Regions from separate parts of the Pseudomonas sp. LS44 genome, predicted to be linked through region 1. Evidence: riboswitches for the same ligand, from Rfam matches in the RefSeq annotation. Region 1 holds a riboswitch; the other holds the start of a gene.
The links. Region 1 has a riboswitch for cobalamin ahead of NVV93_RS17145 (TonB-dependent receptor domain-containing protein). Riboswitches for the same ligand answer to the same signal wherever they lie in the genome.

Region 1 (4,319 bases):
ACTGATTTTCGGCCACCCCGGCGTGCACGCGGCGATAGTCGGAACCATCAATCCGCTACATCTGACCCATAATGTCGCGACCGCTGCAGAAGTGATTAGAACAATAACCACTGGCCAACGCGGTTGATTGCCTGCCTCGCCGCTGACTGGAGCAGTCTTCACGGCATCCGCCAGCCGGCGACTCGCTCGCGAGCGGCACGCAATCAACCGCCAGGACCCGTATTGCTGACGTTAGCCAGGAGCCGACATGCCGAGAATTCTCGCCCGCAAGGATCCCAGTAACTTCAAGACGCTGCCGTTATTCGTCGAAGCCAACGCCGATGGCCTGAGTTATCAGAGCCGCGGCCGCCCGCTGAATTTCACCCAGATGCTCGCCCGGCGTCAGCCGATCCAGATCGACGACAACCAGCATTTCGCCACCGAGCTGGCCAACCTGGGCGTCTCGGTGCGCCTGACATTGAACTGGCAGGGCCGCGATTACTGGGTGCTGGTGCGCCAGCGGCGCGCGGATCGCGGCGATGTGGTGCTCAAGCTGATCTCCGGTTATGTCCCGGCCCATGAGCTGAATCTGCCGCTGCTTACCGCCATTCATGAAGTCGCCGAGGAATGCCTGCTGGAGACGCCCGAAGGCTGGCTCTGCGGGCGCTTCGGCGATACCTGGCTGCCAGCGCCCTATCACGACGCCCTGCGTTACCGGGAAAGCTGCAACTTCCGCCTCAGCCCGTTATCCGGCGCGGCGCGCCAGGTGCGCTGCGGCAACCTGACTCTGCTCGAACGGCCGCGCGCTTACGTGCATCTGCCGACCGCCTCGCTGCAATTGGTTTATGACCTGCGTCTGGAACTGCCCAAGGAAATCAAGCAGCTCAGCCTGTTCCACGTCGACGAATGCCTGGAGAACGAGCAACTGATCGCCCGCCTCGACCGCAGCCGCGCCGACCTGTACCTGATCCCCCTCGAACACGGGCGGCCCTGCGCGGAGCTGCTGACCCTCAGGAAAGGCCGCCTGAAGAGTGCCAGCACCCGCGGTCTATGGCTGGCGGAAAGCTTCGCACCGCAGGACGGCTGGCTGGTACGCGACGAGCGGGTGCGTTGGAAGGATTGGCTGGCCCAGCAGAACCTCACGCCCCGCCAGAGAATACCGGGCAAAAGCGGCCTCAAGCGCCTGACGGAGCAGGCCAGAAAACTGTTTCGCATGGCCTGAAAAACAACACTGGCTTGGCAAAAGGGCTCGCGACCATCGAGCGCAACATGCGGGCGTACCCGCTTCGAGCACCCTCTTTCCCTTGTGGGAGAGGGTCATCCTTAGCATGGGCCGGGGCGCATGGCGCCGATAGCCATCACTGCAGAACCGATGGGCATCACTGCGCTCAGACTGCGCGTCCCGCCCCATCCTACGCGCGGCAAGCCGTACGCCTCGCTTGTACTCTTACCCGTCGCGCATTAAGGTGCGCGGCGTTTTGCTGTACCTAGGTCGCCCAATGATGGGCGTTAAACGGGAAGCAGGTGAAAAACCTGCGCTGCCCCCGCAACGGTAAACCGACCGCCATCAACGGATGGCACGCGGTCTCGACAACCACTGGACGTTCTCGTCCGGGAAGGTGAGATCCGCGCGAGTCGGCAGCCCGGAGACCAGCCTCGGTGCGTTGTGACAGGTGTTGCGGAGGGCATCACCGTCAAGCGTGGCCGCGTCTGTGCACCGCCCGCTTGTCCCTGCCCTCCTCAAAAGTTTGCTGACCACTTTTGAGGATCCATCATGAAGTTGTCCCGCCTTGCCCTTGCCGTCGCCTTTCTGCCCAGCGCCCAGGCTATTGCCGAAACCCCGACCTACGACCAGGCGCTGAAACTCGCCGATACCGTGGTCACCGCCAACCGCGACGTACAATCCCGCGCGCAAACCTCGGCGGCCACCAGCGTCTTCACTCGCGCCGATATCGACCGCCTGCAAGTGCGCAGCGTCGCCGAATTGCTCGAGCGCGTGCCGGGCGTCAGTGTCACCCGCACCGGCGGTGTCGGTAGCCTGACCAGCGTATTTTTGCGCGGCACCTCGACCGCGCAAACCCTGGTGCTAGTCGACGGCCAGCGCATTGCCGCCGCCTCCAGCGGCACCAGCAGCCTGGAGTTTCTCAGCCCCGAACAGATCGAACGGGTCGAAGTGGTCCGTGGCGCACGTTCGGCGCTGTACGGCTCGGATGCGATTGGCGGGGTGATCCAGATTTTCACTCGCCAGGGCGACGGTGACGGCCTCAAGCCTTACGCGCGCCTCGGCGCCGGTAGCGACAGCACCTTCGAGCGCAGCCTCGGCCTGTCCGGCGGCGACCAGCGGACCCGCTTCAACCTCGGCGCGGCGCTCGATGACACCCAGGGCTTCGATACCACCCGCGACGGCTTCGGCAGCAACGGCGACGAGGATGCCTTCCGCAACCGCTCGCTGAGCATGAATCTCAGCCACCGCTTCAATGACGACTGGCAAGCCGGTTTCAGCGCCCTCGACCAGCGCGGCCAAGTGGAATACGACGATGTCTTCAGCGGCTCGCTGCCGACCACCGACTTCCAACTGAGCAGCGCCTCGGGCTTCGTCGATGGTAACTTCAGCGAGGTGTGGAACAGCCGCCTGCAGATCGGCCACAGCGAAGACAAGCGCGACACCAGCAACGACCTCGCGGGCGGCGGCGACAGCCAGTTCAATACCTACCATGACTCCGCCAGCTGGGTGAATACCCTGGCGGTGACCGAGACCCAGCAAGTGCTGCTCGGCGCCGACTGGTATGAGGACACCCTGCACAGCGATACCGATTTCACCGAACAATCGCGCTGGAATCAGGCTGGCTTCGTCCAACACCGCTACAACGGCGAGGTGTTCAGCACCGAACTCGGCATGCGCCACGACAAGAACCAGCAATTCGGCAGCGAAAACACCTGGAACGGCGCGTTGACTGTGGCGCTGAATGCGCGCAACGACTTGGTCTTCTCCTACAGCGAAGGCTTCCGCGCGCCGACCTTCAACGACCTCTATTACCCGGACTTCTGCTTCGACGGCTTCTGCTTCCCCAGCGCCAACCCCGACTTGCAGCCGGAAAAATCCAAGAACTACGAAATCCAGTGGCGCAACCGCTACAGCGACAGCGGTTCCTTGGAGCTGTCGCTGTACCGCATCGATCTGGATGACGCCATCGTCCTCGACCAGGACTTCATCCCGCAGAATATCCAGACTGCGCGGATCAACGGCTTCGAGGCGGCGCTGCAGCAGGAGCTGTTCGGCTGGCAGGGCAATCTCGCCCTCGGTTTGATCGATCCGCGTGATCGCGACAGCGGCCACACCCTGGCCCGCCGCGCCAAGCGCACCTTGAGCCTGGATCTTGACCGCAGCTTCGGCCTGTTCTCGCTGGGTGCCGGCTGGCGCGCGGTGAGTGGCCGCTATGACGATGCCGACAATAACGAGGAGCTGGCCGGCTACGGCGTACTCGGCTTGCGCGGCAGTTGGCAGGCGACGCCGGAAGTGGCGCTGGATGTGAAGCTCGATAACCTGTTCGACCAAGACTACGCCGAGGCCGACTACAGCACCCCGAATGGCCGTTTCGGCTACAACACGCCGGGCCGTACCGCGCTGTTTGCGGTGACCTGGACGCCGGCGCTGTAATTCGAAAACGAAGGCAATCCACCAGATCATTCCACGGCGCGCGGGTTGCACCCGCCCTACGGGCTGAGCCGGCTCCCGGATTGCATCCGGGCTACGCAGTGTCGGACCTGTAGGGTGGATGTCGCTCCTCACATCCACCGGTGCGCAGCGCGTAGGATGGGTCGGCGCAGGTTGAGCGCAGCGATGCCCATCGAGGGTGTGCGATGGGCATCGTCGCTGCGCGTCTCCACCCATCCTACGGGTTGGAACACCTTCGTAGGGCGGGTGCAACCCGCCAGATCCAATCCCCGGCCTGCGGGTTTCACCCACCCTACGGACTTACCCGGTAGGAGCGAGCCACAGCGGCGTAGCCCGGATGCAATCCGGGAACACCGTCGCCCTGATTACCTGGCCTTGGCCAACACCTGACAAAGCTGTTCCAGGGCGCCGAGCATCTGGAAGCTTGGTCGCTCCAGGCCTTTGTCGGGTACTTCCCAGACTTGCTGCAGGCGCACCGCGCTGAGTTGCGGCCAGCTTTTCCAGATATCCAGTTCGGCCTGCGTGCCGCCGAGGATCACCTGCGGGTCGCGTTGCAGCACCGCTTCGATGCCGACCTGCGGCGCCGGCTGGGTGAGACCGGCGAACACGTTGCGCGCCCCGCAGACCTCCAGCGCGTCGCTGATCACCTGGCCGCCGCCGATGG
Region 2 (4,319 bases), 880 kb from region 1:
CGCGTTCCACCCGCGAAATGATCAACCTCAAGGCTCCGCTGGTTGCGCGCAACAATCTGCAACCGGGCGATCTGCTGTTCTTCAGCACTGCCGGTCGTGGTCGCGTCAGCCATGCCGGGATTTATCTGGGCGATGACCAGTTCATCCATTCCTCCAGCAGCAAAAGTGGCGGCGTGCGGGTCGACAGCCTGGGCGACAAATACTGGAGCCGCACTTTCATCGAGGCGAAACGCGCCCTCGCCCTGGCCTCCAACACCCAGGGGCCGCGTCATCAGTGATGGCTCGCGCAGGCTGCAAAGCTTGCGCGGCATGGGTTACCGGGGCAGAGTAGGGCGCATCCAGGCACAGGATCGCCGCCTATGACCCCCAAGGCCCGCTTCGCCCTACTTGTTCTCTGCGCGCTGCTGACTGCCTGCGCCGGCACTCCACCCTCGAAAGCCCCGCTCTTCACCGCACCCATCAACGGCGCCACGACCGATGATGTGCTGTTTCGCGCGTTCGGCCTGGTGGGCACGCCGTACCGCTATGGCGGTAATACCCCAGACGGCGGCTTCGATTGCAGCGGCCTGATCGGCTATGTGTACCGCGATGCGGCGGGCATCCAGTTGCCGCGTTCGACCCGTGAAATGTTCGCCATGCGTGGCTCGAGTGTGAGTCGTGATGCGCTGCAGACGGGCGATCTGGTGTTCTTCGCCACCAATGGCGGCCGGCAAGTCAGTCATGCTGGTATCTATGTGGGCGAAGGGCGTTTTGTCCATGCACCCTCCAGCGGCGGTACCGTGCGCCTGGACAGTCTCTCGGCGACCTATTGGCAAAAGACCTATCTGGATGCCCGACGGGTATTCATCCCGGCAGGTCTGGCCCATAACCAGTAACAGCGAGGTAGCGCATGACCGCTCGCACGCTGCCGCTCGACGATGCCCTCTACGCCTACCTGCTGGATGTGTCCCTGCGCGAAACTCCGTTGCTGGCCCAGCTACGCGCGGAAACCCAGGCGCTGCCCATGGCGCGCTGGCAGATCGCGCCCGAGCAGGGCCAGTTCATGGCTCTGCTGGTCAAGCTGACGGGCGCCCGGCGAATTCTCGAAATCGGTACCTTCACCGGCTACAGCGCACTGGTGATGGCCGAGGCCATGGGCGCGGGCGGCCAACTGGTCTGCTGTGATCTGCCCGGCGACTACAACGCCATTGCCCAGCGTTATTGGCGTGAGGCCGGGCTTGCCGAGCGCATCGACCTGCGCCTGGCCCCAGCCCTGGAAACCCTCGGCGCGCTGGAGCGGGACGGGCAGGGCGAAGGGTTCGACTTGATCTTCATCGATGCCGACAAGGCCAACTATCCGCACTATCTGGAGCATGCCTTGCGCCTGACTCGGCGCGGCGGGCTGATTCTGTTCGACAACACGCTCTGGAGCGGCCGGGTCCTGGAAGCCAATCCAGACAGTGCCGATACCCGGGCAATCCAGGCGCTTAATCGGGCATTGCAGGGTGATGCGCGCATCGACCTGTCGTTGTTGCCGCTGGGCGATGGCCTGACGCTTTGCCGTAAGCGCTAACGTTGGCGTAGCCAGGTCGCGGCTACGAAAGTGCCGAACCGCTGTGCATTGACGACCGCAGCGTCGCCCACTACCCTGCGCGCCTTGCTTCAGGTGCCCCGGCCATTGGCCAGAGGGTGAAACAGGGAAGCCGGTGCGTCCGTCCAGACAATGGCCAGACAATTCCGGCGCTGCCCCCGCAACGGTAGACGAGTCAAAAACCGCATCCCGCCACTGTGCTCACGCACGGGAAGGCGCGGTTTGAATCCAGCAGGATTCGCTCGTGAGCCCGGAGACCGGCCTGTCGCAGTCCATGGCATCGCGGAGGGCGCTGTCTGGCGCATGGGCTGAGGATTTACCTCGCCCATGCGTTGCCTTCTCCGTGTGCTTTTCCTGGTCTGGGCCGTGCGGGGAGTACGGCGGAGCACATAACGAAAAATGCGTAAGTCCTTTTTGGCGCCGACAGCAGTTCTGCTGTGCGGCGTGTCAGCTGTTGTCCTTCCGGCCCTGGCGGCCGAACCAACCCTCGAACTCGACCAGCAGGTCGTGACCGCAACCCGCATCGAACAGGCGGCCGAGCGCAGCCTGGCGGCGGTGACGGTGATCGATCGCGAGCAGATCGAGCGTAGCCAGGCACAATCGGTACCCGAGCTGCTGCGCAAGGTTCCCGGCGTATCGCTGGCCAACAACGGCGGTCCGGGCAAGTCCACCTCGCTGTTCATGCGCGGTAGCAATTCCAACCATGTGCTGGTGTTGATCGACGGCGTCAAGGCCGGCTCGGTAACCAGCGGTGGCACGGCCCTGCAAGATTTGCCGGTGGAGCTGATCGAGCGGATCGAAGTCGTGCGCGGCCCGCGCTCCAGCCTGTATGGCTCGGAAGCCATCGGCGGGGTTATTCAGATATTTACCCGCAAGGGCGGCGAGGGCGGGGCCAAACCGTTCTTCTCTGCCGGTTACGGTACCCATGACAGCTACGAAGGCAGCGCCGGAGTCAGTGGTGGCGACGGCAAGGGCTGGTACAGCCTCGGCGTGGCCAGCCAGGACACCGACGGCATCAACGTCAAGCCGGCCGGCGTTAGCAGCTACGAGTCCGACAGCGATGGCTACCGCAACCTGTCCGGCTCAGCCAGCGCCGGGTACCGCTTCGACAATGGGCTGCAGCTCGACGGCAATGTCTTGCAGACCAACTCGCATAACGACTATGACTCGGTGAACACCCGGCGCACCGCAGGCTTCGATGCCTATGCCGATGGCGAAACCAAAATAGTGGGCGGCCGGGCGCGATTCAATCCGCTGGAGCTCTGGAAGGTGACGTTGCAGGCGGGGCGCAGCGAGGACAAATCCGACGCCTACCAGGACGGTAAGTTTTATTCGCGCTTCGATACCCGGCGCGATTCGTTGTCCTGGCAGAACGACTTGACCCTTGCCGAAGGCCACACGCTCACCCTGGGTACTGACTACCAGCTCGACTCCGTGAATGGCAACACCGCCTACTCGGAAGACTCACGCGACAACAAGGGGGTTTTCGTCCAATACCTGGGGGAGATGGGCCGCCAGGACTGGCAACTGAGCCTGCGTCACGACGACGATGAACAATTTGGCAAGTACGACACCGGCAACCTGGGCTGGGGTTATGCGCTGACCGACGAGCTGCGCTTCACCTCCAGCTACGGTACTGCCTTCAAGGCGCCGAGTTTCAATCAGCTGTATTACCCGGGGTTTGGCAATCCGGACCTGGATGCCGAGAAATCCCACAGTGTCGAAGTCGGCCTGGCTGGTGAACACGCCTGGGGTCACTGGGCCGCGAACGCCTACCGCACCAAGATCGACAACCTGATCGCCACCATTACCGTCAACGGCATGAGTCAGGCCGAGGGCGTGGATGCGGCGCGGATTCGGGGCCTTGAGCTGGTGCTTGGCAGCGAGCTGTTCGGCTGGCAGTGGAACGCCAACTACAGCCTGATGGACCCGGAAAACCGATCCAAACGCTCTAGCCGCACAGGCATCGCCTACTACGGCAAGGATCTCAACCGGCGTCCGGGGCAGACCTTCAACCTCGATGTCGACCGGGCATTCGGCGCCTTGAGTATCGGCGCCACCCTGAGTGCGCAGAACTCGACCTATGACGATCTGGAAAACCAGAATGAGCTGGCCGGTTTCGCCACCCTGGACCTGCGCGGCGAATACCGCCTGACCCCGGAATGGCGCCTGCAAACCCGCGTTGCCAACTTGCTGGATGCCGATTACCAAACAGCCGCCGGCTACAACCAGCCGGGACAGGCGGTGTATTTCACCGTGCGTTACCAGGCGCTGTGACAGACCGTTGAAAAACTACTGCGCTTGGCTATGCGGCGTTGGAATCAGGCTCGGGCTGCTCATGTACAACTTGTACACTCCGCGCCCTCGCCTGATTCCGCCTTGCCTAGCCTGCGCTCGCTACGTTTTTAAACGGCCTGCCGCTTCTACGTGAATTTGAACCAGAAGGAGCTACACCATGCCAATCCTCTCTACTCGCAACCAACTGGCGATTGGCCTCGTCCTGGGGTTGTTAATGGCGGTGACCCGCGGTCAACACTTCGCCACGCTCAACCTACCCAGCGCCTCCTGGGCGGTATTTTTCCTTGCCGGTGTGCTACTCAGGCCGCGCTGGGTATTTCCGGCCCTGTTCATCGAAGCATCGGTGCTGGACTTCAGCATGGTGGCGATGGGTTCGGTCAGTGATTGGTGCACCTCGCCGGCGTATTGGATTCTCGTACCAGCCTATGCCGCGCTGTGGTTCGGCGGTCGC

Region 2: it holds a riboswitch for cobalamin, as region 1 does, so the genes downstream of both, btuB (TonB-dependent vitamin B12 receptor) here and NVV93_RS17145 (TonB-dependent receptor domain-containing protein) in region 1, are expected to answer to the same signal.

The regions. Positions count from the first base shown of each region.
Region 1 is NZ_CP102830.1:3,827,944-3,832,262, forward strand. Features, by position in the region: gene NVV93_RS17135 (aldo/keto reductase) at 1-127, shown strand, start outside; gene NVV93_RS17140 (metal ABC transporter ATPase) at 248-1,201, shown strand; cobalamin riboswitch at 1,452-1,653, shown strand; gene NVV93_RS17145 (TonB-dependent receptor domain-containing protein) at 1,754-3,637, shown strand; gene NVV93_RS17150 (cobalamin-binding protein) at 4,021-4,319, opposite strand, start outside.
Region 2 is NZ_CP102830.1:2,947,185-2,951,503, reverse strand. Features, by position in the region: gene NVV93_RS13095 (C40 family peptidase) at 1-278, shown strand, start outside; gene NVV93_RS13090 (C40 family peptidase) at 360-875, shown strand; gene NVV93_RS13085 (O-methyltransferase) at 890-1,552, shown strand; cobalamin riboswitch at 1,627-1,851, shown strand; gene btuB (TonB-dependent vitamin B12 receptor) at 1,970-3,847, shown strand; gene NVV93_RS13075 (hypothetical protein) at 4,026-4,319, shown strand, end outside.